2 regions of the Rhodococcus sp. MT28 genome follow, and region 1 is predicted to be linked to the other one. Evidence: riboswitches for the same ligand, from Rfam matches in the RefSeq annotation. Region 1 holds a riboswitch; the other holds the start of a gene.
What was found. A riboswitch is a leader RNA that binds a small molecule or an ion and turns the genes downstream of it on or off. The one in region 1 is predicted to bind cyclic di-AMP.
Positions count from the first base shown of each region.

Region 2: another riboswitch for cyclic di-AMP. It lies ahead of AC1Q6C_RS02895 (transglycosylase family protein); the one in region 1 lies ahead of AC1Q6C_RS27555 (C40 family peptidase).

Region 1 is NZ_JBXAFD010000009.1:79,344-94,100, reverse strand. Features, by position in the region: gene AC1Q6C_RS27585 (SRPBCC family protein) at 1-273, opposite strand, end outside; gene AC1Q6C_RS27580 (SRPBCC family protein) at 337-723, opposite strand; gene AC1Q6C_RS27575 (AMP-dependent synthetase/ligase) at 883-2,694, shown strand; gene AC1Q6C_RS27570 (glycosyltransferase family 4 protein) at 2,791-3,918, opposite strand; gene AC1Q6C_RS27565 (peptidase MA family metallohydrolase) at 3,997-5,355, opposite strand; gene AC1Q6C_RS27560 (C40 family peptidase) at 5,430-6,482, opposite strand; gene AC1Q6C_RS27555 (C40 family peptidase) at 6,807-7,364, opposite strand; cyclic di-AMP (ydaO/yuaA leader) riboswitch at 7,379-7,557, opposite strand; gene AC1Q6C_RS27550 (DEDD exonuclease domain-containing protein) at 8,079-9,839, shown strand; gene AC1Q6C_RS27545 (Lrp/AsnC family transcriptional regulator) at 9,918-10,193, shown strand; gene trpD (anthranilate phosphoribosyltransferase) at 10,202-11,293, opposite strand; gene AC1Q6C_RS27535 (hypothetical protein) at 11,420-11,908, opposite strand; gene ctaE (aa3-type cytochrome oxidase subunit III) at 12,036-12,647, shown strand; gene qcrC (cytochrome bc1 complex diheme cytochrome c subunit) at 12,712-13,563, shown strand; gene qcrA (cytochrome bc1 complex Rieske iron-sulfur subunit) at 13,560-14,702, shown strand.
Region 2 is NZ_JBXAFD010000001.1:604,037-618,793, forward strand. Features, by position in the region: gene AC1Q6C_RS02865 (MFS transporter) at 1-1,301, shown strand, start outside; gene AC1Q6C_RS02870 (DUF2771 domain-containing protein) at 1,328-1,795, shown strand; gene AC1Q6C_RS02875 (cold-shock protein) at 1,884-2,297, opposite strand; gene AC1Q6C_RS02880 (hypothetical protein) at 2,513-2,740, shown strand; gene AC1Q6C_RS02885 (YccF domain-containing protein) at 2,774-3,163, shown strand; gene AC1Q6C_RS02890 (YncE family protein) at 3,257-4,654, opposite strand; cyclic di-AMP (ydaO/yuaA leader) riboswitch at 5,050-5,259, shown strand; gene AC1Q6C_RS02895 (transglycosylase family protein) at 5,268-5,831, shown strand; gene AC1Q6C_RS02900 (hypothetical protein) at 5,915-6,103, opposite strand; gene AC1Q6C_RS02905 (helicase-associated domain-containing protein) at 6,164-8,488, shown strand; gene AC1Q6C_RS02910 (hypothetical protein) at 8,576-8,701, shown strand; gene AC1Q6C_RS02915 (TetR/AcrR family transcriptional regulator) at 9,126-9,776, opposite strand; gene AC1Q6C_RS02920 (hypothetical protein) at 9,831-10,142, opposite strand; gene AC1Q6C_RS02925 (LLM class flavin-dependent oxidoreductase) at 10,358-11,551, shown strand; gene AC1Q6C_RS02930 (alcohol dehydrogenase catalytic domain-containing protein) at 11,548-12,624, shown strand; gene AC1Q6C_RS02935 (DNA repair helicase XPB) at 12,805-14,463, shown strand; gene AC1Q6C_RS02940 (dipeptidase) at 14,566-14,757, shown strand, end outside.

The DNA.
Region 1 (14,757 bases):
TTGGGACTTCTGAATCTCGCCCGAGATCAGCTCCCAACTCACCGCCATACCGTCCGGTGCCCACGAATACTGCAGTTCGTAGGTGTCCTTCACCATCCCCGCGTCGAGGACGAAACGTACTCGGTCCGCGCGGCCGCCCTGTCCCGGCGCCGTCACCTCGACGGACTTCGCCGCGGCCACCCACTCGGGGTACCGCTCGAAATCGGCGATGACGTCCATCACGGCGTCGGCAGGAGCGTCGATGCTGATCAACCCCTTGGTCTTCTCGGCCATACGACTGCGCTACCTTCCTTCGTCAAAAGTCCAGAACCTGCACAACGTGCAGTGCTTCGATTATCAGTCCGGTGCTACTCCGGCGGCACGTCCCGCTTCGAGTTCGCGTTTGAGCTGGAACGACATGACCTTGCCATCGACCCGACGCTTGCGGTTCATCCCGGCGAGGTCGAGGGTCGCCAGATCGGACGGCGATACGCCGACCGGCTCACAGTGCAGGAAGTAGTGCGCGATCGTCCCGTCCATGGCCGGTTCGAGCCACACCTCCATGGTGCCGACCAGCTGACCGGACACTCCCCAACGGAATCCTGCGGGACCGCGATCTTCCCGGACTTCGAGCTCGAGATCACTGAACCAGCGACGCCACTGCGCGCGCGAGGACAACAGTTCGGCGACCCGCTCGGGCGGGGCGGCGATGAAAGTCTGGTCTGCGACCTGAATGCTGCTCACCGAAGTAGCTTCACATATCGCGTCCGCGAAGCGTCGAGGGGTGTCGCAACACTACATACCGGACAGACTGTAAGCCTGGCCACAACTGCGTCGGACATGCGACTACAGTAGGAGACGAAAACCCTACTCGTCAGTATTTCGCAGTGTCGGAGGTATTTCGTGCCTGAGTTCAGCGCACCCCAGACGTTCACCATTCCCGAGGATGCCTCCGCGGTCGACTCGGTCTTCGCCTTCGCGAAGACGAAGCCGGCGGCGGTTGTCTACAAGCGCAAAGTCGGAAATGCATGGGTCGATGTCACTGCAGGCGATTTCGCCGCTCAGGTGACTGCCGTCGCCAAGGGCCTCATCGCGATCGGCGTCAAGCAGGGCGACCGCGTCGGCCTCATGTCGGCGACGCGTTTCGAATGGCCGCTCGTCGACTACGCCATCTGGGCAGCCGGTGGCGTGACGGTTCCGATCTACGAAACCTCCGCAGCCGAGCAGGTTCGTTGGATTCTCGAGGACTCCGAAGCAATCGACCTCATCGTCGAGAACGACACTCACGCCGCGACCGTGAAGGACGTCGCTGCAGCCGCACCCGCGCTGCGCACGGTCTACCAGATCGATGCCGCGGCGGGCGGTAAGGGTGTCGTCGAGGAATTGACCGCACTGGGCGCCGACATCTCCGACGAGGACGTCCACGCCCGCGTCGCGGCACTGAAGGCATCCGATCCCGCGACCCTGATCTACACGTCGGGCACCACGGGCCGACCCAAGGGCTGCCAGCTGACGCACTCCAACCTGATTGCCGAGTCGAAGGGCATCCTCGACTCCAACCTCGGCACGCTGCTCAAGACTCCTGGCGTCCGCACGCTGATGTTCTTGCCGCTCGCGCACGTTCTCGCTCGCGCAGTCAGCATCGCGTCGTTCGACGCCGGTGCAGCGCTGGGGCACACGAGTGACATCCCGAACCTCGTTCCGACGTTCGGCGAGTTCAAGCCCGACTTCATCCTCTCGGTGCCGCGCGTGTTCGAGAAGGTCTACAACAGCGCACGCGCCAAGGCGCACGGCGACGGCAAGGGAAAGATCTTCGACGCGGCCGCAGACACCGCCGTCGCGTGGAGCGAGGCGCAGGACAAGGGCGGCGCCGGCATCGTTCTCAAGGCCAAGCACGCTCTCTTCGACAAGCTCGTGTACTCGAAGCTGCGCGCAGCGCTCGGCGGGCAGTGCCAGCTGGCCATTTCCGGTGGTGCACCTCTGGGCGCTCGACTCGGCCACTTCTTCCGCGGTATCGGCGTCACGATTTACGAGGGCTACGGACTGACCGAAACCACCGCGGCCTTCGCCGTCAACACCATCGGCGCACAGAAGGTCGGTTCTGTCGGAAAGCCGTTGGCCGGCAACTCCGTTCGTATCGCAGAAGACGGCGAAATCCTCCTCTCGGGACCGGTGGTCTTCACCGGCTACTGGCGCAACGAGAAGGCCACCGCCGAGTCGATCGAGAACGGCTGGTTCCACACCGGCGACCTCGGCACCGTCGACAAGGACGGCTACATCACCATCACCGGCCGCAAGAAGGAAATCATCGTCACGGCAGGCGGCAAGAACGTCTCCCCCGCTCAGCTCGAAGATTCCCTTCGCGCGCACCCGCTGATCAGCCAGGCCATCGTGGTCGGCGACCAGAAGCCTTTCATCGGCGCCCTCATCACCATCGACGCAGAAGCTCTTCCCGCCTGGAACGAGCGCAACAACAAGGCCGCAGGAACCACAGCGGCCGACCTGGTTTCGGACGGCGAACTGGTCGGCGAAATCCAGGACGCCATCGACGAGGCCAACAAGCTCGTCTCACACGCCGAGGCGATCAAGAAGTTCCGCATTCTTCCGGTCGACTTCTCCGAGGACACAGGCGAACTCACGCCCACGATGAAGCTCAAGCGCAACGTCGTGCACGAGAGCTTTGCCGCCGACATCGAAAAGATCTACGCCAAGTAGTCTTTCGCCGATCAGTCCTCTGCCGACACGAACGTGCCGACACGAACGGCCCGCACCGAATTCGGTGCGGGCCGTTCGCGTTCGAGTCCCGGTTGCTCAGCCGAGGAGATTACGCAGTTTCGAAGCGAGCGTGTCCCACTTCCAGTCTTCGGCAACCCATGCCCGGCCGGCTGCTCCCATCGCGGCCGCGCGATCACGATCGGACAGCACCTCGATCACGGATTCGGCGACGTCGCGAACCGAGGTGCCGTCGACCACGAGCCCGGTCTTGTTCTGCTGCACCGTTTCCGGAGCGCCACCACTGCGCCCGGCGATGACCGGCACACCGGTAGCCGAGGCCTCGAGGTAGACGATTCCCAGTCCTTCGACGTCCAATCCGGCGCCTCGGGTACGGCACGGCATGGCGAACACGTCGGCGATCGTGTGGTGCGCCGCCAACTCTGCGGCGGGCACCGTGCCCGTGAAGACGACGTGATCGTCCATCCCGGTCTTACGCGCCAATTGGCGGAGATAGTCCTCGTACGGCCCACCTCCGACGATCACCAGTACCGCCCCGTCAATGCTCTTGCGTACGGTCGGCAGCGCCTTGATGAGCATGTCCTGCCCCTTGCGTGGCACGAGCCGCGACAGGCACAGGATCGTGGGCCGCTCACCCAGCCCGTATCGCTTACGCAGTTCCGCGCGAGCGACCGAGTCCGGGTGGAACACTGACGTGTCCACTCCGGAAGGAAGGTGCTCGAGCGCCGCTTGCGGGCCGAAGGCCGCCGAGAACCGCCCACGGGTGTATTTGCTGACGAACGTCACCGCATCGGTGTGGTCACCGATCACACGCAACGACTGCCGCGCACCGGGAATCATCGACCATCCGACCTCGTGGCCGTGAGTACTCGCGATCACTCGGCTCGCTCCGGCGCGTCGAACAACCGGTGCCAACAACGCCAACGGCGCTGCCGCACCGAACCAGACCGACTCGCAGTCGTGCTTCTTGACCAACTTCGCGGCTCGACGAGCGACAAAAGGCGACGGCAGCATCAGCGTCGTCGGGTGCCGAACGACCTCGAAAGGCTGTGCCGCATCGAACTTCTTGTGCGAGTCGCCCCGCCACCGCGGTGCGTACACCACCAACTTGTCCGGCGGCAGATGCCCGGCGAACGTGTGGAGATAGGACTGGATACCTCCGGGGCGAGGAGGAAAATCGTTGGTCACCAAGAGGGTCCGGCGCATCCGTCCACCGTAGGGCACTCGGTGCTTCAAACGTGCGAAGGGCACCTCGCCGCTGCAATCGACCCAGCCGCGAACTACTCAGCCCAGATGGCTGTTGGTCCAGTCGACCCATCCGGCTCGCAGTTCCTCGGTTCCGACGCCAACGACCGCTCGGATCCGCGAATCGAGGTCTTCGGCCGTCATCTTTCCGGAGGCGAGAGCGCGAAAGAGGTCGGTCAGCTTTGCTTCTCCGAATCGATCGGCGATATACGCGTTGATCGACCACGCCGATTCGTACGCCAGTGAACTCACGACCGGTACACCGCTGAACTGCGTGTCGTCCGGAAACTCGGTCGGAGTATCGCCGGAGCGTACCGCTGCCGCCAGAGTCGGCGCGATCTCACCCCAGGCCCGCGAGGATCCACGGTTTCCCGCGTATTCGGCAAACCCTTCCAATACCCACATCGGCGACCCGTCACGGGTTTTCGATCGGGCGGCTATGTGCATCAGTTCGTGGCGCAACACCGTTCGCCTGGTGATGTCGGTCAACCTCGAAGCCGCGGCAGGCGAGAAGACCACCCGCTGGCCACTCACGTCGGAAGACCCGTCCGCCGTCGCATCCGCGACCGACACTGCAGCAATCGAAGCGCCGTCGTGATGGGAGCCGACCAGTGCGGTGAATTCCTCAGCGGACCCCGCCACCATGAGCACCGCGCGCTCGGACCACCACGGCCCCCACAACTGCGTCGTGTTCTCGATGGCTGAGTCCACATCGGCAGCCAAAGCGTCGACGAACGCCTGCTGACCCGGGTGGCCGATCACCAGCGCGTTACCCGCAGAATTCTCGGCGACGGCAAGCGGGCCGAAGTCCCAGGGGCCGTTCCAGGATTCGCCCGCCGTTCGGGCGCCGTCCAGTCCGACGATCGACCCGTCCGCAAGAACCGACCACTGATCGCCGCGTTTCGCGAGCGTCATGGACACTGCCTTGCGCGTGGGCAATGCGTCGACGCCGTCGAGGGCGTACCGCAACAGAACTTGCGCATTCCATACTTCGACGTCTCCGCCCGGCGCACCGGTTCGCGGCGCCGGAGTCAGGCCGCCGCTGGGAATCTCGTATCCCCAGTCGGAGAATTCAAGCGCTCCCGCAGCAGTGGCTCGTCGAACTTCCGCCTCGAGCACACCGGGTGCGGCGGCACTGTCGACGAACTTCGCCAGCCCCGACGGATCGTCGGACATCTGAGCCGCGGCCCATGCATCGAGAAAGCTCTGGACTTGAGCGCTGCGTTCCGCGTCCTGTTCGGCGGCGGCATTTTCGTCGGAATCGGACCTGTTCGTCAGGAAGATCGTCAGGCCCAGAACGAGCACCACGGCTACACCGAGCGCCACGAGGGCCGGATACTCCCAACGGCGTGGTCGATCTGCGCCGACGTCGGGCGTCGTCATCGGTTCAGTCGGCACGGTGCCGAGTGTAGGAGAACTCGACTCGACGCTTCACGGCGGCTGGCCACACGCCGCTCGGGCGCAGCAAGCCGTCAGTAACGACGCGCAGTGGAGAACTCCATGCCTGCCATCGACTGGACCTTCACCGGTACGCCGAACGTCGACGCATGCAGAATGTTTCCGTCGCCGGCGTAGATGCCGACATGCGAGTTGTCGCTGTAGAACGTCACGACGTCGCCGGGCTGTAGTTGGTCCCTCGACACCGGTACACCGCCCTGCGCCTGCGCTTGGCTCGATCGCGGCAGAGTCTTTCCGATCTGCTTGTAGGCCCATACCACCAGACCTGAGCAGTCGAACTCGTTCGGGCCGGTCGCGCCCCAGACGTACGGGTCACCGATCCGCGTGAGGCCTGCCTGCAGAGCAGCAGCACCCGAGCCAGGGGTCAAGTTAGCCAGAATTTTGCTGAGATCGACGTCCGGCGGGAAAGGCGTACCGCTCAGTTGGTTACGTTCGTCGTCGGTGAGATTCTGGAAGGCTTTGGTCACGTCGGCGATCTGCGTCTGCAGTTCACTCTGCTTGCGCTGCAAATCGTCACTGAGCGCGCGGGCTTGATCGGCGGCGGTTCGCGCTTCTTCGGCCGATCGCTTCGACGCTTCCGAGGCGGCACGCGCATCGGCAGTGGCTTGGTTGAACTGAGAGACCTGTACTGCCGCGTCGTTGGAAATCACGTCGAGCGCAGACATCTGGTCGAGCAACTGCTGCGGCGAGTCGCTCACCATCAACGCAAAGAGGCGATTGGTTCGCGCACCCTGGTAATTCGCTGTGGCAATACGGTTTACCGCCGGAGCGAACTCGGCGACGCGCGCCGAAGCCGCGTCGAGAAGACCCTGATCGGCTGCCGATCGCACGTCCGCATCATTCGCGACTGCCAGCTTCGCGTCGAGGTCGATCTGCGCGTTGTGCAGCGCTTCGTTGGTCTGCTCGGAAACCCGGGAGAGTTCACCGAGCTTGTCGAGCGCCTCGGTGGGGTTGGTGATGACGGGGTCAGCACCGGCCTGCATCGAAGGCCCTGCAACGAGTCCGAACGCCAGCACTCCCACTGTCAATGCGGCCCGTACTCGACTGTTGTTTTTCGATGAAACCACGGAATGCAACTCTCCGTCTCGGTGAAGCGACGCCGACCGGGGCCGGTCGACGATCTGTTAGCTGGCTGTCAACTATCCACAGTACCTGTCTCGGCCGCGCAATGTCTCGATAAGGTTACGGAACGGCATACGTTTGTGTCTACTCGCCGGTAGGCGTGTCGGGGTGAAGTACCGGGCGAATTGTCGCGAAACGAAAATGTGGGCCCCGAATCGAAGATTCGAGGCCCACATTCGAAGATCCGGAGCTCCCCCGAGCTCCGCCGCATCACAGCGGCGGATCGTTCCGACTGCCTACCGGAGACAGCCGTCGAGCGTGTTCAGAAATCAGTAACGGCGAGCGCCGTCGTACGGCATCGAGGACACCGGAGCGAGCTTCACGGGCTGACCAGCGGTCGACGCGTGGATGACATTGCCGTTACCGGCGTAGATGCCCGAATGCGATCCGCCGTAGAAGGAGATCACGTCGCCGACCTGAAGATCGGACTGTGCGACGGCAACGCCGGCTGCAGCCTGGTCGTAGCTCGTGCGAGGCAGGTTGAGACCGGCCTGCTTGTATGCCCACTGAACGAGACCGGAGCAGTCGAATGCGTCCGGGCCGGCTGCGCCGTACACGTACGGGGAGCCCAGCTTGCTCTCTGCGGCGCGAACTGCCTGCTCACCAACACTGGAGATGGGAGCGGCCGGTGCAGCCGGTGCGATGTCGGTGATGCCCGGAATGACCGGCAACTGAGGAATAGAAACGCCCGGAACCTCGAACGTGCCGACGCCGGGGATGGTGATGGGGTCTGCCGAGGCAGGTGCAGCGGTTGCAGCGAATGCTCCGACTGCGAGCGCGCCGGCTACTGCCAACTGCGCAGAACGCTTGAAACTCTGTGACGCCACTTAAGGGGTGCTCCATTTCTTCCATTCATCCGCCGACCGAGTTAGCTGACGGGTTCGGGCTGGGAAGATCAGCCCTACCCGCGTGGTCTGCAGCGATCCTGCGTGCTGCACCCCAGGCGGGATTCACCCCAGTGGAAACTTGGGTTCCCGGTTCGGGTTCCTCGCGGAGATCCCGATTAGGCGGTTCCTGACGATGCCGGTCCTGTTTGGTCCGGCAAGACTTCGTTAGGTCTCAGGAAGGTTACGAAATGATCGCGACGATGTCGACCGCTTCGTGACAATCGCGCCCGATTCGCCGGAAATCGTGGTGCCGCGCCCGCGATACGCCCGGCGGGTCACGGGGAGATAACAACAGGTCGGTTCGGCGACCCACTCCAGGCCGTCAAACCCGCGCCCTCTACCCACTGCCAAGGCTCACCAAACCCGACAATCCGATCTTCCATGCAGTTCAACGATGATTACTTGAAACTAGAACCTGTTCCGGTCACGGACGCGGTTTCAGCCGTCGACAGACGCACCGAAGACCCCTCGACTCGCCCTACTCACAAGTAGGCGCGCGTCCACATTCGCGAGTTCCCACCGCAAGTGTGATCCTCGTCTCTCCTACTTTTGTCGGGCGTTCATCCACCGATTTCGCAATGGAAGTCCGTGCGGGTCGGATTCCGTGTCTGCACTCTCGAATTCGTGTCGGGGGGTACTTCTACTGTCTGCGGTGTGAGTCCCGCCTCGGCCCGAGAATTTCCGTCTCCGCCCCCGTTCTCCGACGGGGAGAAGTTCGACGTCGGGCGGCAACTGAGCTTCGACGAACTGGACACACCGCTGAGCGAGACAACATTTGTCGTCGTCGACCTCGAGACCACAGGGGGCAGCGCCGACCAGGACTCCATCACCGAGATCGGCGCCGTCAAGATCCGCGGCGGCGAGGTACTGGGCGAAATGGCAACACTCGTCGACCCCGGCCGGTCGATTCCGCCCTACATAGTCGAACTGACCGGAATCACCACGGCCATGCTGATCGGCGCACCTCCAATCGAACGTGTCCTGCCTGCATTTCTCGAGTTCGCCGAGGGCGCGGTGCTGGTGGCACACAACGCGCCGTTCGACATCGGTTTCCTCAAAGCAGCGGCGTCACGCAGCGCGCGCCCGTGGCCTGCGTTCCGTGTCCTGTGCACCGTCAAACTCGCCCGGCGCGTACTCACACGCGACGAAGCACCTTCGGTGAAGCTCTCCGCACTCGCCCATCTCTTCCAAGTGACCACCCAGCCGACGCACCGGGCTCTCGACGACGCGCGTGCGACCGTCGACGTCCTCCACGGACTGATCGACAGGGTCGGAAACCAGGGTGTCCACAGTTACAGCGAACTAGTCGACTACCTGCCCAACATTTCCTCGCATCAACGGGCCAAACGGTCCTTCGCCGCAAACCTGCCGCGAAGCCCCGGTGTCTACCTTTTCCGCGGTCCTTCCGACGAAGCCCTCTACATAGGAACTGCTACCGACCTTCGACGCCGCGTCCGCAACTACTTCACCGGTTCGGAGACCCGCGGCCGGATGAAGGAAATGGTCGCGCTGGCCACCCGCGTGGACCATGTCGAGTGCGCGCACGCTCTCGAAGCCGGGGTGCGTGAACTACGACTGCTGAGCGCGCATGCGCCGCCGTACAACCGTCGCTCCAAGTTTCCCAAGCGAGGTTGGTGGATCACCCTCACCGACGAGGCGTTTCCGAGACTGTCCGTGGTTCGCACGCCCACGGCCGATTCGATCGGCCCGTTCACCTCTCGCGCCGACGCAGTCGACGTCGCCGACACCGTCGCAGAGTTCAGTCGTCTGCGCACGTGTACCAAGCGTCTCGGACGCGGCGCCGTTCACGGCCCTGACTGCCCCGCTCGCGAACTGGGGGCGTGTCCAGCCTCCTGGACCCCGGAAATCAACGCAGAGGACTACGCGGCCGCCCCTGAGGCCGTGCGTGGATTCTTCCGAGGAACCAACGACACTCCCCTCCAACAGATGCAGGCCCGGATAGACGAGCTGTCCGCACACGCGTTGTTCGAGAATGCTGCGCGTCTGCGTGACCGAACGGTCGCAGTCGCCACCGCAGTGCGGCGCACTCAGCGACTCGCTGCAGTCGCGGCGATCGAACAACTCGTTCTCGCCCGCCCCACCGGAGACGGCGGCTGGGAGCTGTCGGTGATCCGGTCCGGGCGTCTCGCGTCCGCCGGGCTCGCCAGACGTGGGACTCACCCGATGCCCGTCGTCGACGCCATCACCGCGGCGGCCGAAACCGTCCTACCGGACGACGCCCCGTTCCGCGGCGCGTCACCCGAAGAACTGGGACTGATCGCAAGGTGGCTCTCGTCGGACGGTGTCCGAATCGTGTCGGCGACATCTGGATACGTCGAACCTGTGAGCGGCGCCGGCAAGTGGGAAGCCTGGTGCCGACTCGCCCGAGCCGGAACCGAATCCGAACATCGATGACGTAACGGCGGGGCGGCACCCCTAAGCTCGATCGAAACCACCGGGTCATCACAACCCGCAGGGAAATCGAGGAGAGAAATGATCAACGCCATCGTCATGATTCACGCCGAGTCCGCTCGGATCCCGGAAACCGCGCAGGCCGTCGCCGACCTGTCCGGAGTGACCGAGGTCTACTCGTGCGCAGGTGACGTCGATTTGATCGCCATCGTGAAAGTGCGTGACCACGCCCAGATCGCCGACGTGGTCACCGGAGGAATCAACAAGGTGCCCGGCGTTCTCCGAACCGCCACACACATTGCGTTCCAGTCATTCTCCAGCGCAGACGTCGAGGCCGGTTTCTCGCTGGGTGAATAGCCCCTCGATCAGGCTTGGTCGGCCAGCTCGGCGGTGAGCGCCGCCCACTTGTGAAGCAGTTCAGCGCCCGCGCCGCTGTCGATCGCGGCAGCGGCTGCAGTCATCCCGGCAGAGATCGCACTCTCGAGATCGTCGCCGACACCGTTGAATGCCGCGATGGCTGCTCCCGCGTTCAGCAGGACCGCGTCCCGGACCGGCCCCTTCTGCCCGGAAAGCAGCGTTCTGGCGACGGTGGCGTTGATTTCGGCGTCGCCTCCACGCAACTCTTCGAGAGGAACGCGGTCGATTCCGAGGTCACGCGGATCCAGCGTGACAGTTCGCACACTTCCACCCCCGACGATGTGAACTGTCGACGTCGTCGATGTGGTCAGTTCGTCCAGTCCGTCGTCTCCCCGTACCACCAACGCCGAATTGCCGCGCTGCGCAAGGACTCCCGCGACGACCGAGATCAGTTTCGGAAATGCGCACCCGATCAGCCCGGCACGCGGACGAGCCGGATTGGTCAGTGGACCGAGCACGTTGAATGCCGTCGGAATGCCGATTTCCTTGCGAGGCACCGCCGCAAAGCGCAGTGCGGGATGGAAGACCGGCGCGAAACAAAAGCCGATGCCGACCTCTTCGACGCACCTCGCAACCTGCTCCGGCCCGAGGTTGATGCGAACGCCGAGCGCCTCGAGCACGTCGGCGCCACCGCTCTTGGACGAAGCAGCGCGGTTGCCGTGCTTGACAACTCGCACACCGGACGCGGCAACCACGATCGAGGCCATCGTCGAGATGTTCACCGTGTTGGAGCGGTCACCACCCGTGCCGACGATGTCGACGACGTCGGAATCGACCGGCACGCGCCTGGAGTGTTCGAGCATCGCGGCGGCGAGCCCTTCCAACTCCGCGGGGGTTTCGCCCTTCATCTTCAGACCGACCCCGAAAGCAGCGATCTGAGCGGAGGTGGCGTTGTCCGACATGATCTCGCCCATCGCCCAGCGACTGTCGGCTTCCGACAAGTCACTGCCGTCCGTGAGCAAACCGAGAATCAACGGCCAGGACCGCACCACTGCACTCGAATCGACGTTCACGGCGTTGGATGCGTCGGTGCCGGCCATAGTGCCTTGGTCCCCTGTCGTTCGAGTGGGCTGGATTTCGAGCTGTCGTTTCGCGCTGCCATTTTGTGCTGCCGATGACCCTCGCAGCCTAGTCAGTGAGGTAAGGAGGAAACCGAATAGGGCCGCTCAGGACTTTCTGCGACCGCGTTTGGGCGGCGCCTCCGCAAGTATCGGGGGCTGGAGCGCGTCCCACCCGGCGACCGAACCACCGAGTCGCTGCGCCAGACCGGCCATTCGTGACCGCTCCTGGGAGCAATGCAGGGCGTCAAGCACCTGGACACGCTCGAAGACGACGCGAACCGAATTCTCGACCACCGGAGTCACGTCCTCGGGCCGACTCGAGCCTCGCACATATCCGTCCTGGGCGACGATGCTCTCGGCATCGGCTACCGAGCCCTCCGGGAGGTCGAGATGATGCCGCAGAACCACTTCGGACTCCGCCCTGAACTCCGGCTCGGTGGAGGCGGCACGTTCGAGAGCCGTCGAGCTCGCCTCGGCGTCGTCGAAGCCTTCGGCAACGACGACCAGATCCGACCGCCCTGCATCGAGCGGTGTCGGAATCTTCGTGCCGAAAATTCTCAGGAACCACGGTCTACTCTTGTGTGTAGCTGCCATCGCGCCAGCATATTCCGACCACGCCACCAGCGCGTTCGCCGCCCGATCCCGCGAACTCGAGCCGAGCGACGCGCCGATGGTGGACCCGAGTGGTCGTCTCTTACGACGAAGCGTCATACTTCTGTCTGTGACGAGCGCAGTAGGGACTTCAGGATCGGCAATCACCCAACGCGTGCACTCGCTGAACCGGCCGAATATGGTCAGCGTTGGCACCATCGTGTGGTTGTCAAGTGAGCTCATGTTCTTCGCAGGGCTCTTTGCCATGTACTTCGTGGCACGAGCTCAGGCGAACGGAAATTGGCCGCCGGAGCCAACCGAATTGAACCTGTATCTGGCCGTGCCGGTGACCTTGGTGCTTATCGCATCTTCGTTCACCTGCCAGATGGGTGTCTTCGCGGCTGAGCGTGGCGACGTCTTCGGACTTCGTCGCTGGTACACCATCACCTTGGTCATGGGGGCGTTCTTCGTCGCCGGCCAGGGTTACGAGTACTACCACCTCGTGCACGAGGGCACCACGATTTCGAGCAGCGTGTACGGCTCGGTGTTCTACATGACCACCGGCTTCCACGGTCTGCACGTCATCGGCGGTCTCATCGCCTTCGTCTTCTTGATCGCACGTACCCGGGTCAGCAAGTTCACGCCCGCCCAGGCCACCGCCGCGATCGTTGTTTCGTACTACTGGCACTTTGTCGACATCGTGTGGATCGCGCTGTTTGCCACGATTTATTTCATCCGTTAATCAGCTGTACGCCCCAGGCAGCCCCTGACGTCCAGTTCCGTCCCGACATACCAAAGGGATACAGATGAGTTCATCCCCCCCTCCCGCATCCGATAACTCAGCGAATGCCGCGAAGTCGCGTCGCCAGCGGAAAATCCGCCGGCGCGTCACTGGCGCGCTCGTATTGATGATGGGATTGATCAGCGCAGGTTTCCTCGCTTCGGCGTTGACACCAGCTCCGCAGGTTGCGACCGCCAGTGACGATTCAGCAGCCCTGATTCGTGAAGGCAAGCAGCTGTACGACACGTCATGCATCACGTGCCACGGCGCGAACTTGCAGGGCGTGCAGGACCGCGGTCCCAGCCTCATCGGCGTCGGCGAAGCAGCCGTGTACTTCCAGGTCTCCTCTGGTCGTATGCCGGCAGCTCGCAACGAGGCCCAGGCTGCACGCAAGGACCCCAAGTTCGATGCTGCGCAGACCGACGCCCTCGGCGCTTTCATCCAGGCCAACGGCGGCGGCCCGACGCTCATCCGCGACGAGAACGGCGAAATCGCCCAGTCCTCGCTGCGCGGTGGCGACGTCGGACGCGGCAGTGAGCTCTTCCGGCTCAACTGCGCGTCGTGCCATAACTTCACCGGCCGCGGTGGCGCACTGTCCTCGGGCAAGTACGCCCCGGTCCTGGATCCGGCCAGCGAGCAGCAGATCTACGCTGCCATGGTTACCGGTCCCCAGAACATGCCGAAGTTCTCGGATCGTCAGCTGACGATCGAGGAGAAGAAGGACATCATCGCCTACGTCAAGTCGTCGGGCGAGTCGAAGGACCCCGGTGGGTACGGGCTCGGTGGCCTCGGTCCGGCCTCTGAGGGTCTCGCCATGTGGGCCGTCGGAATCATCGCTGTCGTCGGTGCAGCATTGTGGATCGGAGCAAGGTCATGAGCGACGCTGGCCAGCATGGCGGCGATACGCCTAAGAAGTACACAGATGAAGAGCTCGACGCGATGTCACGCGACGACCTGGTCAAGCTGGGTACCAATCTCGATGGCGTCGATGTCGTCTACCGCCGTGATCGTTGGTCGGTAAAGGGCACCAGGGCGGAAAAGCGCGCCGAGCGCAACGTCGCCTTCTGGTTCGGCCTCGCCGGCGTTTCGGCGATCGCGTTCATCGCGATCTACCTGTTCTGGCCCTGGGAGTACGCAGGCGCCGGTGACGAGAACTACGGCAAGTACAGCCTGTACACCCCGCTGATCGGCTTGACCATGGGTCTGGCGATCCTCGGCGTCGGCATCGGTGCCGTTCAGTTCACGAAGAAGTTCATCCCCGAAGAGGTCTCGATCCAGGACCGCCACGACGGTGGTTCCACCGAGGTCGATCGTCGCACGATCGTCGCCGAGCTCGGCGACACCCTCGAGACGTCCACCCTCCCCCGCCGCAAGGCCATCAAGCGCAGCTTGATGTTCGGCGGCGGCGCACTCGGCGTCATGATGGTCATGCCCCTCGGCGGACTCATCAAGAACCCGTGGGCCAAGGGCGACGACTCACCTCTGTGGGTGTCCGGCTGGACCCCGAACTACCCGGGCGAGACCATCTACCTGCGTCGTGACACCGGCCGTCCCGAGGACATCGTCCTCGTTCGCCCGGAAGATCTCGATGCCGGTTCGATGGAAACGGTCTTCCCGTTCCGCGAGTCCGACCGTGGCGACGAGCACGCTCTGCTCGCAGCACTACGCGGCATTCGTAACTCGGTGATGCTCATCCGCCTCCGCACGGAAGACACCGCGCGTGTCACCAAGCGTAAGGGCCAGGAAAGCTTCAACTACGGCGATTACTTCGCCTACTCGAAGATCTGCACCCACCTGGGTTGCCCCACCTCGCTCTACGAACAGCAGAGCAACCGTATTCTGTGCCCCTGCCACCAGTCGCAGTTCGACGCACTGACCTACGGCAAGCCGATCTTCGGTCCCGCTGCTCGCGCACTTCCGCAGTTGCCTATTACAGTGAACGAAGAGGGCTTCCTGGTCGCCGACGGTGACTTCATCGAAGCACTCGGCCCGGCATTTTGGGAGCGTCGACCGTGACCACAACAACAACCAAACCGTCCAAGATCAGCGCGGCAGCGGCTGGACAAGCGGA
Region 2 (14,757 bases), on a different contig from region 1:
TGACGAACAACGCGACCGACGCGGCGATCTCCGTCGCTCTGGCCAACACCCTGTTCTTCTCGGCGGCGACGGGCGAGGACAAGACCAAGGTCGCGCTCTATCTCCTGATCACGATCGCACCGTTCGCGGTCATCGCACCGCTCATCGGCCCCATGCTCGACCGGTTGCAGCGCGGACGCCGCATCGCACTCGCGTCGTCGTTCGGAATCCGGACGCTCCTCGCGGTGATCCTGGTCTTCAACTTCGACAGTTGGATCCTCTATCCGGCCGCGCTCGGCATGATGGTGCTCAGTAAATCGTTCTCGGTGCTCAAGAGCGCAGTGACACCACGCGTCCTACCACCGGAAATAGACCTGGTGCGCGTGAATTCGCGTCTGACGGTCTTCGGGCTGATCGGTGGAACGATCGGGGCCGGAGCTGTCGCAGGTGCGCTCGCGCTCGCTTTCGGTTCCACCGGCGCCTTGTGGTTCGCGGTCGCCGTCACCGTGTTCGGCGCATATCTGAGCATGCGAATCCCGTCGTGGGTCGAGGTCACCGAGGGTGAGGTTCCCGCGACCATCACCTACCACCCGGACGAAGCGCATCACGCCGGCAGCGCCCCACCGCAGCCGGACGCCAAACCTGCCAAGGTCCGTCAGCCTCTCGGACGCGCCGTGATCATCGGACTCTGGGGCAACGGCACCATTCGCGTGCTCACCGGCTTCCTGACGCTCTACATCGCGTTCGTCGCCAAATCACGCACCGATCACGAGCCGCTCCAGCAGGCCATGATGCTCGGCCTGGTCGGCGCAGCAGCCGGTCTGGGTAACTTCGCCGGAAATGCCACGGGTGCGCGCCTCAAGCTCGGCCGGCCTGCCTTGATCGTGCTCCGGTGTACTGCGTCGGTGTGGATCATCGCGGTGATCGCAGCGCTGACGGACAACCTCATGACGGCCGCGCTTGCCACGCTCATCGCATCGGCCGCCAGCGCGCTCGCCAAGGTCTCACTCGACGCGTCACTCCAGCACGACCTGCCCGAGGAATCGATCGCGTCCGGATTCGGTAGATCCGAGACGGTTCTGCAGCTGAGCTGGGTACTCGGCGGCGCATTGGGGGTTCTGCTTCCGACCGAATACTGGATCGGGTTCACTGTTGTATCGGTGTTCCTGACGATCGGGCTTCTGCAGACCTTCCTGAGCTACCGAGGAAGCAGCCTCCTGCCCGGCCTCGGCGGGAAGCGACCCGATCTGGCCGAACAAGAAGTGACCGAAGTGATTTACACCGGTAAATCCAACCGAGGACAAGGAAGTACTCCGCAGTGATGATGCGCTCGAGAACAAAGAAGATCGTGGCAGCGATCAGTGTCCTGATGGTGGTGGCACTGGTTGCTTACGTCTCCGTTCTTTTCGTGATCATCAAGAACATCAACGACGACCCCGAAAAGCTACCGGTCATCACTGCATACGCACACGGCAAGACGATCGAAACGAACCCTGCCGGTTTCTGCACCATCGACCTGTCCCAGTGCGCCCAGGTGGGCGACATCTACGCACTCGACGTTCCAGCGGGCTACCCGCTGCAGCTGTCGTTGTCGACGGACGTCTCGGATGCGCAGTGGGCACTGCTCGCCGTCTACGAGGATGCCGACGGCAACCAGACCGGTGAGCCCCGAGTCTTCGAGCCCGGCGAGGCCCTGGCAGTGACGGTCGAGTCTTCGAGCGATCCCGTCAAGCAACTGGTCGGCGTCGAAATCCACCTCGCCGTCGGTGAAGGAAGCGAACAGGGACTGCTGATCTGGTCGATCAAGACCGCTTGATCCCCGGAACGTCGAAAATGCCCTGCACACCGATTGGTGTGCAGGGCATTTTGTTTCGAAGCCGTGTACGGCAGCTCGTATCGAGCGATCAGGTGTCGAGCTCGCGAGCGACGGCCCGGACGACCTCGGAGATCCGCTGAGCGGTCTTGCGGTCCGGGTACTTGCCGTTGCGCAGATCCGGCTGGACCTTCGCCTCGAGCAACGTGATCATGTCCTCGACCATGCCGTGCAACTGATCAGGGGTGTGCTTACGCTCGACGGGCTCACGACGCGTCGCCGTCGCGCCGCGCAACGACGGCGCCGGCTCGAGTACCTTCAGGCTCAGTGCCTGCGGACCGCGGCGGCCCGCAGCCATTCCGAACTCGACGCGCTGGCCGGCCTTCAAGCCTTCGACGCCCTCGGGGAGAGCGGAAGCACGGACGTAGACGTCCTCGCCCTCTTCCTGCGACAGAAAGCCGAAACCCTTTTCGACGTCGTACCACTTCACCTTGCCGGTCGGCACCGCGTTCACCTGCTCATCACTCGACTGGGGCGTCTGCCCCAATGTGCTCGGGAGGCTCTCGGAAGAGCCTCATGGCCTTGCTCGCATCGCTTCCGGTGGAAGAATGCAAAAGAACGCGCCCCACACTTGCTTCAGCGGGGCGCGCAGTCTGTTAACAGTCTACCTGTGACGAACCCGGGTCGGCACCCAGGTTTACAGGCACTATCCTCGTAGGTGTGGACCCTCAACCGAACCCGCGCACTTCCGGCACCGGAAACGGTCTGTTCCGTACGGCGATGGCACTGTTCATCGTCGGATTCCTGGCGATCGTGGCCATCTTCGCAGTCCATATCTTCAGCGACACCCCACCCGGCCTGGCGTTGTACCTGGTAGCACTCGCGTGCCCGATCGGCTTCCTTCTGGCCATCGTCTACACGCTCAGATCCGGTCGACGCGTGCGCTGATCACTCCCGCCTCCAACCGAAAGGTCACTGACCATGAGAATCCTCCTGAACGTGATCTGGCTGGTCTTCGGCGGCTTCTGGCTGGCGTTGGGTTACTTCGCCGCAGGCATCATCTGCTGCATCCTCATCATCACGATTCCCTTCGGAATCGCGGCATTCCGCATCGGCATCTACGCACTGTGGCCGTTCGGTAAGACCGTCGTCGACAAGCCGACCGCTGGTGTCGGTTCGATGATCGGCAATGTCATCTGGGTGATCATCGCCGGTATCTGGTTGGCGATCGGACACATCGTCACCGCCGTCGCGATGGCGATCACGATCATCGGAATTCCGCTCGCGGTCGCGAACCTGAAGATGATTCCGATCTCGCTGATGCCGCTCGGCAAGGAGATCGTCGACGTGAACCGGGTGAATTACGCATAAGTCGTCGATCGCGTTACGCGAAAAGCGGCCTCGCAGACCGAAGAACCCGACCACAGCAGTTGCTGTGGTCGGGTTCTCTCGTATCAGGTCGGATCAGCGCCCGAGGCTACCGAGTCCGGGGAGGTTACCGAGCGAACCGGTACCAGTTCCCGGGTTGCCCGGATCGACGGGGCCGACCGGCCCCTCGGAGACCACGATGGTCACGCTCGAAGCACGCGAAAGCACGCTCTTCGCAGTGATCTCGACGGTGACGCTGCCGACAGCGGTGGGGGTACCCGAGATGGTGCCGTCCTGTGCGAGGGACAGTCCGCCGGGCAGAGTGCCACTGGTGAGTGCAAACGTTGCGCGCGCATCGGCGGCAGTGAGCTTCTGCGAATACGCCTTACCTACCTGAGCGGCAGGCAATTCGACGGTGGCGGGTAGCGGGTACGCAGCAACGACTGTCACCTTGCCCCCGTTGGTCGTCGACGCGATGGCGCCGGTCGAGGTGTCGAGCGCGAGGTTTTTGACCTTCTCCAGTGCCGGAACCTTGGTATCGGTCAGAGCGGTGGTGGCGCGGGTCGTCAGATCGACCGACCACAGGTGTCCGTTCATGACGTCCGCGACATATGCAATGCCTGCCGCAGCGTCGACGACCACGCCGTTGGGAATCGCGGTCGGAGACAGCGTGGTCTTCGACAGAACCGCGCCGGCCGGGGTGATCGCCCACAGGTTGGTTGCCCGGGTGTCGGTCATGTAGATGTTGCCGGTGTTCGTGTCGACATCGACGTCGACCGGGTAGAGGTTGTCGGCACGCACGATCGACTTGAGTGCTCCGCCCTTGCGTACGTCCGCCTGCCACAGCGTGCGGCCGTAATTCTCGTCGAAGAAGTTGGTGTCCGCGATGTAGAGGAAGCCGCGGACACTGTCGAAGGCGAGCTTGGTCGGCGTTGCCGACTTGTGGACCAGAATGCTCGACACGGCGTCGGCGGCGTTGGGGTCGACGACTCGGATGTTGCCGGACTTGTAGTCCGAGAAGTACGCGCGGTGTGTTGTGGGATCGACGACGACATCGTTGATCTGCGGACGCGAGCCGTCGGGGTTCTTCTCGCTCAGCGTGACCGTCTTTTCGACCTTCCCGGTCTTCGTGTCGACAATCGAGATCGCGCCGCCGTAGGAGGAGGACACGTATGCGCGTCCGAGGCCCGAGTCGACGGCAAGTGCCGACGGGTAACCGACGACGCCGTCGATGGCGCCGACGGACTTGCCGGTGTTCGTGTCGACGACGGACAACGAGCTGGTCGGTCCGCCGTACTGCGTGATGTATCCGCGGTGGGTTGCCGCGTCGACGACGATGTCGCCGGGCTGGGTTGCGGAATAGCTTCCGACAACACCGTGTGTCGGATCCTCGGGTGAGGCGTGTGCAGCGGGAGCAGTGACGGCCAGGCCGACAGCAGCAGCGGCAACGGCGAGTGACGCGGTGACCGCACGCCGACGGTATTGCAGTTTCATGAGGGGTGCCCTACTTCTTTGGAAGACTCTGCGAAACCTGCCCAAGCGAGGCAAGTCAGGCAAACCTAACCTAAGTTCCAAAGTCGATGTTGAGACACGGGCCACAACCTTGGGTCCGGATCGACGCACCTCTCAATCGCCCGAAATTCTATTTCCGCATAACGTGTGACCTTGCTCACATTACGGATGGATAACGGAACGGACACAACCGGACATTCACTCGGGCACCCCCACCTACCTGGGAAGAGTCTCCTGCGCTTTGTGTGACGCGTTGTACGTCTTTCGCCACGCCGCGTTATCAAATGGTGACACGAGCGACTCGAGCCGTTACCGTCGTTTTCGGCCGGGAAACTCGGCCACCTCCGGCCCGCCGCGCCAAGCCTTGTCCCGCGGGTACCGGACTTCCGACAGAGCATTCCAGGGACGAGGACGGGGGACCCAAAGTCCTCTGTGAGAACAGAAAAGTTCTCCAGTGGACACCGGTTCGATCGCAAGACCGAATCTTGGGGTGAAGCCAGACCCTTTCCAGCCAGGAAAGGCGAGGCCGGGCGACCTCTCAGCCCGAACCCGACAGCTGACCTCGCAGGCGCGTGTGGAGAGGATTTCGACCATCATGAGCGGACGCCATCGCAAGCCCACCACCACCGGCCGCACTGTCGCCAAGGTCGCCGTCACCGGCGCCATCATGGGCGTAGCAGGAATTGCAGCCACCGGAACCGCAAACGCTGCCCCCGACTCCGACTGGGATCGTCTCGCCCAGTGTGAGGCCGGCGGAAACTGGGCCATCAACACAGGCAACGGTTACCAGGGCGGACTGCAGTTCTCCCCCAGCACGTGGAACGCACACGGCGGCGGACAGTACGCAGCCACCGCAAACCAGGCCACTCGCGAGCAGCAGATCGTTGTTGCCGAGCGTGTTCTCGCAAACCAGGGTTGGGGCGCATGGCCGTCCTGCTCCTCCAGCCTCGGGCTGAGCAGCGGCGCCACCGAGCGTTCCGCTCCGGCCACGACGGCTCCTCAGGCAGCTCCGGCTCCGGCGCAGCAGGTCGCACAGACCGTTGCACACCCGGTCGCCGACGCCATCGATCAGGCAATCGCATTCGCCGAGGCCAACGGCATCCCGGTCGACCCGCAGATCCTCGCAGTCGCCGACACCGCGAAGTCGTTCCTCAAGTAACACCGGCAAGACTGTCCGCTCGGACGCTCGAACATCAAGAAGGCCCGCACCGATTCGGTGCGGGCCTTCTTCGTGTCGAGTTGTTATCGGTTGATGACGGTGTGCGGGTGTACGTAAGGAAGTGACTCCACCGGAACCGGAAAGGTGGTGTCCTCGCCGAAGGGTGAAAGTCCACCTGCGCGGGTCGATGACAATTCGGTCACTGCGTGATCTCCGTCTGCAGTTTCCGGCCATCCTGGATCTACATAGTGTTGCTTCGAATTGTTGGCCACGAAGTCATTTTGACAGGACGCCGTTACGCCGTACAGACCAGGTCTCTAATCTGATACCTGATGACCGAAACACGTGGCACCCCGGCGGGCAGTTCCGCAGCCGAAAGTCTGACCGATTGGCTCTCGGCGCGCAGTGACGCCGAGTTGACGGAGTTGTTGCGTCTGCGCCCCGATCTGGCCGTACCGCCGCCGAGCACGATGGTGGTTCTCAGCGGTCGGGCACAGCAACGCGCGTCGGTCAGCCGAGCCGCGGACGAACTCGACACCCTCGATTTCGGTCTTCTCGAATTGTTGGCACTGGCTGGCGCCGAGGAAACTCCGATGACGCGGGCGGAGCTCAACAGTGCGATCGCCGAACGAGCGCTGACCGGCAAGGGCAAGGTCACCAAGAAGGCCGTCGACAAGTCTCTGTCGAAGATGCGCGCGTCCGCCCTCATCTGGGGTGTCGATCCCATCAGCGTCGTCCCGGCAGTCATCGGGATGATTCCGTGGCGTGTGGGGCGCGCCCTCGAACCTGCCGAGGCGATGACCGAGACCGAGATCTCGGCTGCGCTCAACGCTCTGGACACCCGCGAGCGGGATCTCCTCGAGACACTCGCCAACTCCAGCCCGATCGGTCGCACCCGCGACGCTGCCCCCGGAACGCCGCCTGAGCGCCCGGTTCAACGACTGCTGGCGGCCGGCCTGCTGCGGTGGCTCGACGAGCAGACCGTCGAGCTTCCGGCGACGGTTCGTCAGGTCATCCGCGGCGAGCCGGTTTTCGATCCGACGACGCTGACCGCACCCGTCATCGGGGGCGACAAACTCAAGCCGGCGGACGTGAACGCCGCAGCAGCCGGCGAGGCGCTCGAGTTGGTACGCCAATGCGAGAACGTGATCGCTGTTCTGGGCGCAGCGCCGGCCCCCGCACTGCGAGCCGGTGGGCTCGGTGTTCGAGAACTACGACGCGTGGCCAAGACGGCCGATCTCGACGAAGCGCGCGTGAGCCTACTTGTCGAGTTGCTCTCGGCAGCCGGACTCATCGCCAGTGGAACACCAGATCCGGCGCCGGTCTCGGACAACGCGGACGAATACTGGACGCCCACGCTTGCGGTCGACGGCTGGCTGAACGCATCCACAGCGCGACGGTGGGAGGTCCTGGCGTCCGCCTGGGTCGACGTACCTCGAGTCCCGTGGATGATCGGGCTGCGCGATTCCACCGACAAGCCGATCGCGGCGTTGTCCGAGGAGGGCCGCGCTCCGGCGGCTCCGCGAGATCGTCAGGCCATTCTGGGGCTGCTCTCCGAACTCGACAGCGGCCAGACCGCGTCGACCGTCGAGGTAAGTCGGCTGCTGGCGTGGCGACGCCCGCGATGGAGCGGGCGCCTGCGGACGTTCGCGATCGAGCGGACTCTGGACGAGGCCGCTGCTCTCGGGCTGGTGGCCCGCGGCGCGTTGTCGTCACCTGGACGAGCCTTGCTGCACGGCGGGGACGCCGAAGCCGAAATGCAGTCCGCGCTACCCGAGCCCATCGACTACATCCTGGTCCAGGCGGATCTGACTCTGGTTGCGCCCGGCCCGCTGGTACCGGACCTGCTCGAGCAGGTGAGCCTGGTCGCAGACATCGAGTCGGCCGGATCGGCGTCCATGTACCGCATCAGCGAGGACAGCGTGCGTCGTGCGCTCGACGCCGGTCTGACGGCCACCGAACTGCATGCGATGTTCGCTTCGAAATCGAAGACTCCTGTCCCCCAATCACTTTCGTATTTGATCGACGATGTCGCCCGTCGACACGGACGACTGCGTGCCGGAGTGGCGGCGTCGTTCATTCGATGTGAGGACGCGTCACTGCTGGCGGAGGTCCTCGCATCCGCAGTGGCCGAGCCGTTGGCACTGCGCGCCTTGGCTCCCACCGTCGCGATTTCGCAGGCCCCTCTCCGCGAAGTCCTGACCGAGCTGCGAGCCGCCGGATTCGCGCCGGCAGGTGAGGACTCCTCGGGCACGTTGGTCGATCTCCGCCCACGTGGGGCACGTGTACCCAACCGTCGCAGCCGACCGGCGTCGAGGATGCCGGCGAGCCCGTCGGCGGATCAGCTGGCGTCGTTGGTCCGCACGATGCGGGCCGGAGACCGTGCTTCCGCCCCCGGCCGCGGCGGAGTGCGAACGGACGGTTCACGGGAGAACAACGCCGCCACCATCGCCTTGCTGGCCACGGCGGCCCGAGACAATTCGAGCGTCAACATCGGCTACGTCGACGCCCAGGGGGTCGCGACGCATCGCATCGTCGACCCCGTCAGCGTGGGCGGCGGACAGCTGGACGCCTTCGACCCCGCGAGCGGCGCGGTTCGCCGTTTCACGTTGCACCGAATTACTTCCGTCAGCCCCGTCGACTCCGGAAAAAAGTAGCAAAAAAGAAGCAACTGGCTTTTTTCTGTAAATGAAGTATGGTCGAGGTCAGTTTGTGATTGCCACTTCGAAAAATGAGGAGCGACAATGGCTGACAAGGCGCCGGGTAAGAACATGAAGAAACCCGCCCAGTCGATCAAGGAACGCCGCGCGGAGAAGCGGGCGAAAACTGCGGAGTCTTCCGAGTTCATCCGTAAGCGGAAGCGGAGCTGACAGCAAAGTCCAGAGAAGACGAGCTGATTGCGAAGCTGACCAATGCCTGCCTCCACCGACACCCTCGTGCACCTGCACGAAACGTTCAACCTGTTCAAGTCACGTAATCGAGGAACTGACGCACGCTCGCGCGGGTACGCAGCGGGCATGACCCTCGCTTCACTCTGCGTCCTCGACGAACACGCTCGGCAATCCGGAATACTTCTATCGGATTTACCGCAGAAAGAGAATCAACCATCGTGAAAAGAACAATCCATACCCTGGACCGCATTCAAACGAGACTCGAATCGGAGCTTGATTCCACTCCGGGTGATTCCGAAAAGAATATCGGTTACCGGTCCGGAATTTCCGAAGCTATTACTCATGTAATGGAAATGCGGAAGTCAGTGGTCGCGCAGAAATAGGAGACGCATCGATTAGGCGCTCACCCCAATAACTGCCGCACACCACCCACCAGAAAGACGACCTGGTCCTCGTAGAAGTCGGCAAGCCGCTCCGGCGCGAGCGGCTTGCCACTTCCGCTCCAATCGTCCGCCCGGCTCAACGCCTGGAGGAAGCCCATCAAGGCAATCGCCCAGCGAGTCTCGAGCCGTTCGGGATCGGTAGCAGGAAAAGTACGACGGACCTGGTCGAGAAGATGTTCACGCAGGTGCAGCTCGGTCGCCTCGAGGGCTGGATGGCCCGGTCGTGACATCTGCGGCTGCGAGATCTGCGTGACGATTCTGATCCATCGGATTCCCCGCGTGCGATGGCGAAGGAGCAATGCCTTGTAGGGCGCAGTGACGGCCCGTACCAGCGCCTCCACCGTCGGCGGCGTCTTGTCGGCGGAGAGGGCGTCGACGTTCGCGCTGATCTGATCTCGCACCGACGTTCCCATGTCCAACAGCACCGCTGCGACCAGATCGTCCTTGGTTCCGAAATGGTAGTGGACCGATGACGGCCCGAGACCGGCCGCGGCGTTGACCGAGCGCAGCGAAACTGCATCCAATCCCTCTGTCGCGAAAAGCCTTTCAGCAGTTTTGAGCAAACGCAGACGCGTCGCGTCGCCTTGACGGTTCTGCCGGGAGTCGGTCATACGAACGAGCTTCGCACGGGCTCGACAAACGTCTCAACCGTGGCGAACGCGGAGTCAGAGTGATTCACGGTGTGCTCGCACCCTGTTGTCGCGATCCACCCAGCCGTGGGCGCGTGCGTAGACCACCATCGCGGAGAACTTCTGTCTCCACTCGGTGTTTCCGATCCGGGCAGCGACGGCTTGCTCCAAGTGGCCGATGTCGAGCCAGACGTGATCCCCCTCGAGTTCCCCCCACGGTTCCAGTACCCGACTCAGAGTCTCGGATCGATCGTCGCCGCCAACGACGACCGAGAGACTGGTGAAGTCGTCGACACTGTTCAGTTCGACGGTCGAGGAGTCGGGGGTAATTGTGACGTCCAGTTGCATACCTCTTCAATACTCCTTCGGAAAGTACTTGGTTCAGTCGATCGACTCGCAACAACGATATCCGACGTCATTGCACCAGATAACGTTGAACTACAGGTGATTACAAATCTCCCACTGTGCGGGAGGCTCAACTTATTGGATCAGTTGATCCATGTTAGACATCTCGATCAGAGCGAGTGATCCAAATCACTCCCCTGTCGACAGGAGTTGTCATCGTGTGGTCCGCATCGTCCATCCGCTTCGGAGCCTTCCTCGCCCCGTACCATCCGCTCGACGCCGATCCCGCCCTGCAACTCAGACGCGATATCGACCTCATGACACACCTGGACCACCTCGGATTCGAAGAAGCGTGGATGGGTGAGCATCATTCGACCGGCGCCGAGATCGTGCCTGCCCCGGACATGTTCATCGCGGCCGCCGCAGAGCGAACCGAGCGCATCCAGTTCGGCACAGGCGTGACGTCTCTGCCCTATCACCACCCGTTGATCACGGCCGACCGCATCACTCAGCTCGATCTGCAGACGCGCGGACGACTCATCTTCGGCACCGGCCCGGGCAAGATCCCCCTCGATGCGCACATGATGGGCATCAACCCGTCGGACCAGCGTCGTCGCCAGGGCGAAGCGCTCGAGGCCATTCTCGCGTTGCTTCGCGGCGAGGTCGTCAACATGGAAACCGACTGGTTCACGTTGCGTGACGCACGCGCACAGCTGCCCACCTACCGCGCGGACGGCATCGAGACAGTGACAGCGTCCACGATTTCCCCCAACGGTTCGGTGCTCGCAGGCAAGAACGGCCTCTCCCTGCTCTCATTGGCCGCGAGTTCACCCAGCGGCTTCGACGCACTGGATCGCAACTGGGATGTGTACGAGAAGGTCTCGGCCGAACACGGCCACCGCGCCGACCGAGCGACGTGGCGTGTGGTCAATCCGATGTTCATCGCCGAGACCCGAGCGGAGGCCGAGCGCGCCGTGAGCCGACGGATCGGATCGATGGCTTCCTACGTGAATCGACAGACCGGCCAGAACCCGGCCTGGGCAGATACACCGGCCGGAGTCATCGATCAGTGGCGCAACGACACGCTCGGCGAGTTCGGTCAGGCGATCATCGGTACCCCCGAAGATGCGATCGCACAGATCGAGCGTCTGATCGAGAAGACGGGAGGGTTCGGCACGTTCTTGATCCTTCACGTCGACATGGCGAGCTGGGAGGACACCAAACGCAGCTACGAATTGTTCGCCTCCGAGGTGGTCCCGCACTTCCGGAAGCGAAATGTGGGGCGTCAGGCGAGCATGCAGTTCGCCGAGGACAATCGCGAGTACCTGATCGGCGGGCTGGTCGGAGCGATCACCAAAGCCCATACCGACTACTACGGCCGGCCGGCCGAGACGGGAGCCGTGCGCGCATGAGGGCCGTCCGTTTCCAGCAGGGAGAATTCGCGGTCACCGAGATCGCCGACCCGCCGCCGTTGGCACCCCATCAGATCCGCATCGACGTCGTCGCCTGCGGGATCTGCGGCAGTGACCTGAGCATGTCGAAGGACCCGTGCCGCTTCGTTCAGGTCGCGCACGACGGGGGCTACCCGCTCGCCACCTTCGATCCGGACGCGCCAGTGGTGCTGGGGCACGAATACGCGGGTATCGTCTCCGAGACCGGTTCTGCAGTAGACGATTTCGCGATCGGCGATCGGGTGGCCGGCATCGGCTTGGCCACCGACACCGCTACCGGGATCCCGACGATCATCGGCTACTCGAACGAGTACCACGGCGCGTTCGGCGATCACATAGTCGTCGACGCGTTCTGGGTCCGCAAAGTTCCCGACCACCTGTCACTCGAGCACGCCACACTTGCCGAACCTCTCCACGTCGGCGAGATGCACCTCCAACAGTCCGGCCTCACCTCGGCCGATTCGGCGCTCGTCATCGGTTGCGGAACGATCGGACTGGGCGCCATCGTCGCCGCGAAAGCGCGCGGAGCGCAGATCGTCATCGCGTCGGAGCCCTCCCCCAAACGACGCGAGCTCGCCGCGAAGATGGGCGCGGACATCGTCGTCGATCCGGCCGAGCAGGATCCGATCGAACTGTGGAATCGAATGATCGCCGAAGGCAACCAGCTTGTCGGTCAGGCCGCGAACGGAGTTCTGATCGCCTACGAATGCAGCGGCCGGGCGGGAGTCATCGGAGAACTGATGCACACTCTGCCGTTCAACTCGAAGATTCAGGTTCTGGCTGCGCCGTTCGGCGACGAGACGATCATTCCCGTCGTCGGGCAGTTCCGGAGGATCTCGATCAACTTCGGTCACGGTCCTTACGAGAATGCCTACGACATCACCCTGCAGAGGCTCGCCGACGGCGAGATCGACGCCGAAGCGATCATCACCGGCAGGGTCGGTCTGGATGGAGTCTCGGACGCTTTCGCAGCTCTGCGCGCACCCGACGAACACGTGAAGATCCTCGTACTACCCGCGGGCCTCCCGGAATAGCGGTCGATCCTGCCCTGTTGACGTAGGGGTGCTCGCACTCGGGCACCTCTACTTCGGGCTGTGCGAGCGTCGCCTGTTGGCGTCTGCGCCCCGATACCAGGACAATGGCAGGGTTGGCGTCAGCCGACAACGCGGCGCAACGCTCTGTGGCTGCCGCGTTAGCTTCACTAGGAGGATTCCGTGACCGACGGACCGTTGATCGTCCAATCCGACAAGACGCTGCTGTTGGAGGTCGACCACGAGCGCGCCGGCGATGCCAGGCAGGCAATCGCCCCCTTCGCGGAACTCGAACGGGCCCCCGAACACGTCCACACCTATCGCATCACTCCCCTGGCCTTGTGGAATGCCCGCGCCGCCGGACACGACGCCGAGCAGGTTGTCGACGCGCTCGTGTCGTACTCACGATTCGCGGTTCCACAACCGCTGCTGGTCGACATCGTCGACACGATGGCCAGGTACGGACGCTTACAGCTGGTCAAGAGCCCGGTGCACGGCCTCATCCTGGTCAGCCTCGACCGCGCAGTCCTCACCGAGGTGATGCGACACAAGAAGATCTCGCCGATGCTCGGTGAGAAGGTCGACGACGACACCGTGATCGTCCACCCGAGCGAACGCGGCCGCCTCAAGCAGATGCTGCTCAAGGTGGGCTGGCCGGCCGAGGACCTCGCCGGCTACGTGGACGGCGAAGCGCACCCGATCGATCTCGCTTTCGAAGAGGGCCACTGGGAACTGCGCGACTACCAGCAGATGGCAGCGGATTCGTTCTGGGCCGGCGGCTCGGGCGTCGTCGTGCTGCCGTGTGGCGCCGGCAAGACGATGGTGGGCGCCGCAGCGATGGCAAAGGCCAAGGCCACCACCCTCATCCTCGTCACCAATACCGTTGCCGGTCGTCAGTGGAAGCGTGAGTTGATCGCGCGTACATCGTTGACCGAGGAAGAAATCGGCGAATACTCCGGCGAGCGCAAGGAGATTCGGCCGGTCACGATCGCGACCTACCAGGTGATCACACGTCGCACGAAGGGCGAGTACAAGCACCTCGAACTTTTCGACTCCCGCGACTGGGGACTGGTGATCTACGACGAGGTCCACTTGCTGCCCGCGCCTGTCTTCCGGATGACGGCAGATCTGCAGTCGCGCCGCCGTCTCGGCCTGACCGCAACGCTGGTTCGTGAGGACGGCCGCGAAGGCGACGTCTTCTCGCTCATCGGCCCCAAGCGCTACGACGCTCCGTGGAAGGACATCGAAGCGCAGGGCTGGATCGCGCCGGCCGACTGCGTCGAGGTGCGAGTGACGATGACGGACGCCGAGCGCATGTCCTATGCCGTCGCCGAACCGGAGGAGCGCTACAAACTGTGCTCGACGGCTCACACGAAAATTGCGGTCGTGAAGTCGATCCTGGCCAAGCACCCCGATTCTCCGACTTTGGTGATCGGTGCGTATCTCGATCAGCTCGACGAACTCGGCGAAGCCCTGAACGCCCCGGTGATCAAGGGATCCACCAAGAACAAGGAACGCGAGATCCTCTTCGATCAGTTCCGTAACGGTGAGATCCAGACGCTGGTGGTGAGTAAGGTCGCGAACTTCTCGATCGACCTTCCGGAGGCGTCTGTCGCCGTGCAGGTTTCGGGAACCTTCGGGTCGAGACAGGAAGAAGCGCAGCGACTCGGACGCCTACTGCGACCCAAGCACGACGGCGGTCAGGCTCACTTCTATTCGGTGGTCTCGCGCGACACTCTCGATGCGGAGTACGCGGCACATCGTCAGCGATTCCTCGCCGAACAGGGCTACGCCTATCGGATCACCGACGCCGATGACCTGCTCGGACCTGCCATCGGCTGAGCATTTCTGCAACACGTTGCAGAATCAAATGGACATACGTCCAGTTATCTGTAGAGTGTCCCCTGTCACAGTCGTGTCCATCGGCCGGGGGTCACCAGCACCATGCGCTCAGTTCCACGTCTACGGGGTCGGCTCGCCGGAACCATCTCGCTGCTGACTGCCGCCGTCGTCGTCGCCACGACCGGCGTCAGCGCCGCGGCACCGAGTCCTGCTCCTACTGCGCAGAACTCGGTGTACGCACTTGCGAACGGTTGCTTCGCGCTGCGCACCGAGTCTGGTGATTTCGTCCGTCGT